DNA from 2 places in the Streptomyces sp. ADMS genome. Region 1 is predicted to be linked to the other one. Evidence: riboswitches for the same ligand, from Rfam matches in the RefSeq annotation. Region 1 holds a riboswitch; the other holds the start of a gene.

Region 1 (4,233 bases):
GCAGCGTCGATTTTCCGCTGCCGCTGGGTCCGAGCACGCACACGATCTCGTGCTCGGCCACATCGAGGCCGACGTCGTCGAGCACGGTCCGCGCCCCGAACCGTACGGTCGCTCCTTCGAGACCGAGCATGGTCAGAACTCCCCCGTCCGGTCGGTCCGAAGCCGCTCCAGCACGAGCAGGGCCACCGCGCACACCACCATCAAGATCGTCGAAAGGGCCATCGCCTGGCCGTAGTTGAGGTCACCGGGGCGCCCCAGCAAACGGGCCACGGCGACCGGCAGGGTCGGGTTGTCGGGCCGGGCGATGAACACGGTCGCCCCGAACTCGCCCAACGACACGGCGAACGCGAACCCGGCCGCGATCAGCAGCGCCCGCCGCACGATCGGCAGATCGACCTCGCGCCAGACCCGCCAGGGCGAGGCCCCGAGCACGGCCGCCGCCTCCCGCAGCCGTCCGTCCACGGCCCGCAGCACCGGCAGCATGGTCCGTACCACGAACGGCACCCCGACCAGCGCCTGCGCGAGCGGTACGAGGATCCAGCTGCTGCGCAGATCGAGCGGCGGCTCGTCGAGTGCGATGAGGAACCCGAACCCGACGGTCACCGCCGACACCCCCAGCGGCACCATCAACAGCGCGTCGAACCCCCGTACGATCCGCCCGGCATCGCGCCGGGTGAGCGCCACGGCGGCCAGCGACCCCACGACAACGGCGATGCCGGTGGCGGCGACGGCGTACTGGAGCGAGTTCCCGATGGCGGCGATCGGCGCCACCAGGAAGATGCCGGACTCGTCGCTGGTGAGCGCCTTGTAGTAGCCGAGGCCCGCACCGCCGGGCGTCGCGAACGACCGCTGCACGAGCACGGCCAGCGGCAGCACCAACAGTACGGCGATGCTCGTCAGCACCCCGCCGAGCAGTGCCCACTGGCCCCGGCCGCGCGGCCGGCGTGCGGTCGTCTCCGGCGCCACGAGCCGCAGCGCGCTCTCCCGCCGCCGTACCGTCCCGGCGTGCACGGCGAGGATCGCGCCCACCGCCACGAACTGCAGAACCGTCAGCACGGCGGCCGTACCGAGGTCGAAGATCTCCGACGTCTGCCGGTAGATCTCCACTTCGAGAGTGGAGAAGGTCGGTCCGCCGAGGATCTGCACCACCCCGAAGGAGGTGAAGGTGAAGAGGAAGACCATGAGCGCGGCGGCGGCGACAGCGGGCCCGAGGGCGGGGAGAGTGACCCGCCGCCAGGCCGCGAGCCTCGACGCGCCGAGCACCCGCGCGACCTCCTCCTGACGCGGGTCGAGCTGTGCCCAGAGCCCGCCGACCGTCCGCACCACGACGGCGTAGTTGAAGAAGACGTGCGCGAGCAGGATGGCCCACACGGTCGTGTCCAGCCGTATGCCCCACAACTCGTCGAGCAGCCCGCCCCGACCGACCAGCGCCAGGAACGCCGTACCGACGACGACGGTCGGCAGCACGAACGGCACGGTCACCACGGCCCGCAGCATCTGCTTGCCCCTGAAATCGAAGCGCGCGAAGACATACGCGCCGGGGAGCGCGACCAGCAGCGTGAGCACGGTCGATGCGAGCGCCTGCCAGGTGGTGAACCAGAGGACGTGCCGGATACCGGAGTCCCCCAGCACGTCCCCGACCCGGCCCAGCCGCCAGACCCCGTCGACGTGAAGGCCGCGCGCGACGATCGCGGCGACGGGGTAGGCGAAGAAGAGCGCGAAGAAGGCGACGGGCAGAACCAGCAGGGCACCGCGCAGAGCGGCGCCCCTCCGGCGCGCAGCCACAGAGGCCACTTCGCTCACTTCCGTCGGTTCCGTTAGCTCCGTTACTTCAGTACGAGCGAGGTCCACGACTTGACCCACTGGTCACGGTGTTCGGCGATCTTCGCGGGGGCCATGGTCTCGGGGTTCTTGGCCTGCGGCCCGAACGCGGTGAACTCGGCGGGCACCTGGGCGCCCTCCCGCACGGGGTACACGAACATGTTGAGCGGCATGTCCTCCTGGAAGGTCTTGCCGACGAGGAAGTCGAGCAGTGCCTTGCCGCCCTCGCTGTTCTTGGCGTTGCTGAGCAGCCCGGCGTACTCGACCTGCCGGAAGCAGGTACCAGTGGCGACCCCGGTCGGAGCGGTGGCCGGCTTCGGCTCGGCGAAGATCACCTCGGCGGGCGGCGAGGAGGCGTAGGAGACGACGAGCGGCCGGTCCCCCTTGGCCTTCTTGCCGCCGGCCGACCCGGAGAACTCCTCGTTGTACGCCTGCTCCCAACCGTCGACGACCTTCACACCGTTGGCCTTGAGCTTCGTCCAGTAGCCCGTCCAGCCGTCGTCGCCGTACTTCGCGGCGCTGCCGAGCAGGAACCCGAGTCCCGGAGAGGAGGTGGACGCGTTCTCCGTGACGAGCAGGTCCTTGTAGGCGGGCTTGACCAGATCATCGAAGGACTCGGGTGGCGTCAGCTTGTGCTCGCTGAACCAGGCCTTGTCGTAGTTGACGCAGATGTCGCCGGTGTCGATCGGGGTGACCCGGTGCTTTGCCTCGTCGGCCCGGTAGGCGGGCAGGATCGCGCCGGCGTCCTTCACCTCGTACGGCTGGAACAGCCCGTTGTCGAGCGCGCGGGAGAGCAGGGTGTTGTCGACACCGAAGAAGACATCGCCCTGCGGGTTGCTCTTGGTCAGGATCGCCTTGTTGACGGCCTGCCCGGCGTCGCCGTCCTTGAGGACCCTGACGGTGTACCCGGACTGCTTCTCGAAGGCGGCCAGGACGCTCTTCGAGACGGCCCACGAGTCGTGACTGATGAGGGTGACGGTCTTGGAGTCCGCCGCCGAACCGCTGCCGCCGTCCTCGGACCCGCACGCGGACAGCGTGACAAGCCCGAGCCCGACGGCCAGGGCCACGACCTGCTTACTGATGCTCAATGGATTCTTCCTCCTGGGATGACCAGGAAGAGACGCGGCCCTGCCCGGGACCCATGGAGGGTTCCCGGGCAGGGCGCAACAGCTTGAGTGATGACCGAACTTCCTACCCAGAATGACCTGGGCGAGGTTCAGAGGGTCTGCGGTCTGTCCCGCACTCTCAGCGCTGTGGCGCTCCCCTGTCGGAATATGAAGATGTGTATGTACGGCATAAGCCTACCGCTCGGTGGCAGCCAGCTGCCCGCACGCCCCGTCGATCTCCTGCCCGCGGGTGTCCCGGACCGTGACGGGCACCCCGTGCGCGGCGATGGCCTCGACGAACGCCTTCTCGTCCTCGGGCCGCGAAGCGGTCCACTTGGACCCCGGAGTCGGGTTCAGCGGAATCAGGTTGACGTGCACGGGCTTGCCCCTGAGTAGCCGCCCGAGCCGGTCACCGCGCCAGGCCTGGTCGTTGATGTCCCGGATCAGCGCGTACTCGATGGACAGCCGACGCCCCGACCTGGCCGCGTACTCCCACCCTGCGTCCAGGACCTCGCGCACCTTCCACCGGGTGTTGACGGGCACGAGGGTGTCGCGCAGCTCGTCGTCGGGCGCGTGCAGGGAGATGGCGAGCCGGCACTTGAAGCCCTCGTCGGAGAACCGGTGAATGGCCGGCACCAGCCCGACGGTCGAGACGGTGATCCCACGCTGCGACAGCCCGACGCCGTCCGGCTCGGGGTCGGTCAGCGCACGGATGGCACCGACGACACGCTTGTAGTTGGCGAGGGGCTCACCCATACCCATGAACACGATGTTGGAGAGCCGCGCGGGCCCACCGGGAATCTCCCCGTCCCGCAGCGCGCGCATGCCGTCGACAATCTGGTGCACGATCTCGGCGGTGGACAGGTTCCGGTCGAGCCCGGCCTGCCCGGTCGCACAGAACGGGCAGTTCATCCCGCACCCCGCCTGCGAACTGATGCACATGGTCACCCGGTCCGGGTACCGCATGAGCACCGACTCGACGAGCGTCCCGTCGACCATCCGCCACAGCGTCTTGCGGGTGGTGTCCTGGTCGGTCGACAGATGACGCACGACCGTCATCAGCTCCGGAAGCAGCGCCTCCTGGAGCTTTCCGCGCGAAGCGGCCGGGATGTCCGTCCACTCGGCCGGATCGTGCGCGAACCGCGCGAAGTAGTGCTGCGAGAGCTGCTTGGCACGAAACGGCTTCTCACCGATCGCAGCAACGGCCTCTTTACGCTCGGCGGGCGTGAGATCGGCAAGATGCCGCGGCGGCTTCTGGGCTCCGCGCGGGGCGACGAATGTGAGTTCTCCGGGCTTAGGCATGGCT
Region 2 (4,233 bases), on a different contig from region 1:
ACGGCGGCGGCACGTCCTCGTGCAGGTGCTTGTAGAGCACCAGCGCGGGGGAGTCGCCGTAGTGCGGCTGGTCGCCGGTCAGCATCTCGTAGAGGACGATGCCGCAGGCGTACACGTCGACCCGGGGGTCGGCGGTGCCGCTCTCGATCTGCTCGGGCGCGAGGTAGGAGACGGTGCCGAGGACGGAGCCGGTCGTGTTGGTGACCGTGTCCACGGCCCGCACGAGCCCGAAGTCGGCGACCTTGACCCGCCCGTCGTCCCCTATCAGCACGTTCTCGGGCTTCATGTCCCGGTGGACGAACCCGGCCCGGTGTGCGGCGCCGAGCGCGGCGAGCACCGGCTCCAGGATGTCGAGCGCGGCCCTCGGCTGCAGCGCGCCGCGCTCACGCAGCACGTCACGCAGGGTGCAGCCGGCGATGTACTCCATGGCGAGATAGACGTACGACCCGTCGGCGCCCTGATCGAAGACCTGTACGACGTTGGGGTGCGCGAGCCGGGCCACGGACTTCGCCTCCCGGATGAACCGCTCGACGAAGGAGCCGTCGGACGCGAGCGAGGGATGCATCACCTTGAGGGCGAGCACGCGGTCGAGACGGGTGTCCACGGCCCGGTAGACCGTTGCCATCCCGCCGACCGCGATCCGTGCGTCCACGCGATAGCGGCCGTCGAGCACCTGCCCGACGAGAGGGTCCTGAAGGGTCGTATCCACGCAGGTGAGTGTACGAGCCGCCGCTGACAAGGCCGCGGTTTCGGCCAGGAAAGCACAGGAAAGCAGCGGTACTGCAGCCGACCTGTGACGCAGATCGCAACGGACAAGCGCCGATGGTGAGAAAGCCCCACAGGAGAGCTCCGCTGGTAAACGGACCGGCAACGAGTGGTGCGCGGGTGCGAGACCAGAGGCCAGGCGCCTTCAGGGCGCCTGAAAAGCAGGCCGCTCAGGATCCAACCGGGCGACCCCGGCGACAGGAGACGAGGCCGAAGCGAGGTGCCGCCGGGGAATCCGCCCGGCCCGGTAGGCCAACCGCCCCGCCGAAACCGCGTACCGCATCCCCTCCGCCATCAGCACGGGCTCCTGGGCCCGGGTCACCGCCGACGCCAGCATCACCCCCGCACACCCCAGTTCCATCGCCAGCGCCGCATCCGACGCCGTCCCCGCCCCCGCGTCCAGAATCACCGGCACACGCGCGTGCTCCACGATCAGCTGGAAGTTGTGCGGGTTGCGAATCCCCAGCCCCGACCCGATGGGCGACCCGAGCGGCATGATCGCGGCGCACCCGACGTCCTCCAGCTTCCGCGCGAGGACCGGATCGTCGCTGGTGTACGGCAGCACCGTGAACCCGTCCTCCACCAGCACCTCCGCCGCGTCCAGCAACTCGATCGGATCCGGCAGCAGGGTCCGCTCGTCGGCGATGACCTCCAGCTTCACCACGTCCGTACCGAGCGCCTCCCGGGCCAGCCGGGCCGTCAGCACGGCCTCCCCGGCGGTGAAGCACCCCGCGGTGTTGGGCAGCACCCGGATACCGAGCCGCTCCAGCACCGACAGCACCGACCCGTGTACCGAGGGATCGACGCGCCGCATCGCGACCGTCGTCAGCTCCGTGCCGGAGGCCACCAGCGCCCGTTCCAGCACGTCGAGGCTGGGCGCACCCCCCGTACCCATGATCAGCCGGGACGTGAAGGTCGTACCACCGAGGACAAAGGGATCGTCGGCCATGGCTCAGCCTCCTTGGACGGCGGTGAGGACTTCGACGCGGTCTCCCTCGGAGAGGGGGGTCGACGACCAACGCGCGCGCGGGACGACGGTTTCGTTGAGTGCGGCGGCCACACCGGAGGGTGCCGAGGTGAGGGACTTCACCAGAGCGTCGAGCGCGGTACCCGGGGAGACCGCACGCTGCCGGCCGTTGACCAGGATGTTCACGTGACGGCTCATACGAACTGCTCCATGCGCACGGGGTCGAACCGCCGGGGGGTGAAGGCCCGGGCCTCGTCCGGCAGTTCACCGGTGGCCAGCGTGTGCGCCAGCACGTCACCCGTGACCGGGGTCAGCAGCACACCGTTGCGGTAGTGGCCCGTGGCCAGCAGCAGCCCCTCCAGCCCGGTCGGGCCGAGCAGTGGCGCGTTGTCGGGAGACCCGGGCCGCAGCCCCGCCCGGGTCTCCGTGAGCGGCAGTTCGGTGATCCCGGGGACGAGCTCGTGGGCGTCGCGCAGCAACTCGTACACGCCGCCCGCCGTGACCGTCGTGTCCCAGCCCAACTCCTCACTCGTGGCACCCACGACCAGCTCACCGTTCGCGCGCGGCACCAGATAGACCTGGCTGCCGCGCACCACGGCCCGCACGGTCCGGCTCAGGAACGGCGCGTACCGTTTCGGCACGGTCAGCCGCAGCACCTGGCCCTTCACTGGCCGTACGGGCGGCAGCACGGCCTCGGGGACGCCCGCGAGCCGCCCGCTGAGACTGCCGCCGGCCAGCACGATCGACCCGGCGGCCAGTTCGTCGCCCTCCGAGTCCGTGACCGCCACGGCCCGCCCACGCCGTACGACGAGCCGCTCGGCCCACGTCCGGCGCAGCACCGTCCCGGCCCGCTCGCACGCGGCCACCAGCGCCCCGGCGAGCCGCCGCGGATCGATCTGGTGGTCGCCGTCCACCCGCAGCCCCCCGCGCACGCCCGGCGCGAGCATCGGTTCCAGGCGCCGGCATTCGCGCCCCGACAGCCACTCCGATTCCAGGCCCGATCGCTGTTGCAGGGCGTGCAGTTCGCGCAGCTCGGCGCGATCGTCGGCGTCGAGCGCGACGGCGAGTGTGCCGCAGCGGCGGTAGCCGAGGTCGTGGCCGGTCAGTTCGGTGAGTTCGGCCACGAAGTCCGGGTAGCGGCGGGCCGATTCCAGGTTCAGCCCCAGCAGGGTCTGCTCCCCGTGGTGCAGCTCCGTGACGGCGGCCAGCATCCCGGCGGCAACCTGTGCGGCCCCGCCGCCCGGCGCGGGATCCACGACGGTCGTGGCCAACCCCCGCTGTGCGGCCCGCCAGGCCGTCACGAGCCCGATGATCCCGCCTCCGACGACAACGACGTCCGACGTGTGCGTACGCGACATGGGCGTCCAGCCCCTCCCTTCGCCGGCATGACCCGGATCAGGTTCGTACGGTCGGAGGCCGCCAGCCTCCCTCTCAGCCCGGTGCGTCCGGGCTCCCGCGTGCTTACGCTGGTCAGCCTAGCTCGCAGAGCAACCCGCATGTAAGGGAGCCTTCGCCCATGCCCCGCTCGCTCGACGGTCTCGTCCTCGCCCCGGTCGCTGACCAGGCCCCAGGCCAGGTGGGGACGCGCACCAGGTTCGCGTACCACGAGAAGGACGGCGAGATCTGGGCGGAGTACGCGGGCGGCGACGTCGTACGCGGCCGTCTCGTGGGTACGCGGGAAGGTGACCGTCTCGACTTCCGGTACGTGCAGCTGAAGCACGACGGCACGACGTCCGCGGGCCACTGTGTGTCCGAGGTGACCGAACTGCCGGACGGGCGGCTGCGGTTGGCGGAGACCTGGGAGTGGGAGTCGCAGCCGGGCAGCGGGACGAGCCTGGTCGAGCAGGTCGCACAGGTCGAGCCGGCGGATGTGGAGGAGATCACGGACCGCGCCCACTGACTGACAATCTGTCAGTTGTCTATGGTGATCGGGTGAGTGAGCAGACGCAGGCACAGGGCGCGCAGGGGCTGTCGCAGCCCCGGCGCGCGGTCGTCGTGGGCGCGGGCATGGCCGGGGTACAGACCGCGGTCGCCCTCCGGGAGCAGGGTTTCACCGGTTCCGTCACACTGATCGGCGCCGAACCCCATCAGCCGTACGACCGTCCGCCGCTGTCCAAGGCCGTTCTGCTCGGCAAGGCGGAGGACTCCGCCTTCGACGTCGACTTCGAGGCCCTCGGCATCGAGGTGCAGCTCGGGCGCGAGGTGCTGGGCGTCGACACCGGCCGGCACGAGCTGGGCACCGCCGAGGGGCCCGTCCCGTACGACGTCCTGGTCCTCGCGACCGGTGCCGAACCGATCCGCCTGCCGGGCACCGAGGGCGTACCCGGTGTGCATCTGTTGCGCACCCTCGACGACGCCGAGCGGCTGCGGCCCGTGCTGGCACGCCAGCACGACATCGTGGTCGTCGGGGCCGGCTGGATCGGCGCCGAGTTCGCCACCGCCGCGCGCGAGGCCGGCTGTGCGGTCACCGTCGTGGAGGCCGCCGACCGGCCTCTCGCGGG

Evidence for each region. Region 1 has a riboswitch for thiamine pyrophosphate ahead of RB628_RS03500 (thiamine ABC transporter substrate-binding protein). Riboswitches for the same ligand answer to the same signal wherever they lie in the genome.
Region 2: it holds a riboswitch for thiamine pyrophosphate, as region 1 does, so the genes downstream of both, thiO (glycine oxidase ThiO) here and RB628_RS03500 (thiamine ABC transporter substrate-binding protein) in region 1, are expected to answer to the same signal.

What each region holds. Positions count from the first base shown of each region.
Region 1 is NZ_JAVFVX010000005.1:62,527-66,759, forward strand. It holds gene RB628_RS03490 (ABC transporter ATP-binding protein) at 1-130, opposite strand, end outside; gene RB628_RS03495 (ABC transporter permease) at 133-1,803, opposite strand; gene RB628_RS03500 (thiamine ABC transporter substrate-binding protein) at 1,827-2,909, opposite strand; TPP riboswitch at 2,992-3,097, opposite strand; gene rlmN (23S rRNA (adenine(2503)-C(2))-methyltransferase RlmN) at 3,123-4,229, opposite strand.
Region 2 is NZ_JAVFVX010000031.1:11,548-15,780, reverse strand. It holds gene pknB (Stk1 family PASTA domain-containing Ser/Thr kinase) at 1-709, opposite strand, end outside; gene RB628_RS15965 (thiazole synthase) at 911-1,714, opposite strand; gene thiS (sulfur carrier protein ThiS) at 1,718-1,918, opposite strand; gene thiO (glycine oxidase ThiO) at 1,927-3,090, opposite strand; TPP riboswitch at 3,087-3,199, opposite strand; gene RB628_RS15950 (hypothetical protein) at 3,249-3,632, shown strand; gene RB628_RS15945 (FAD-dependent oxidoreductase) at 3,665-4,233, shown strand, end outside.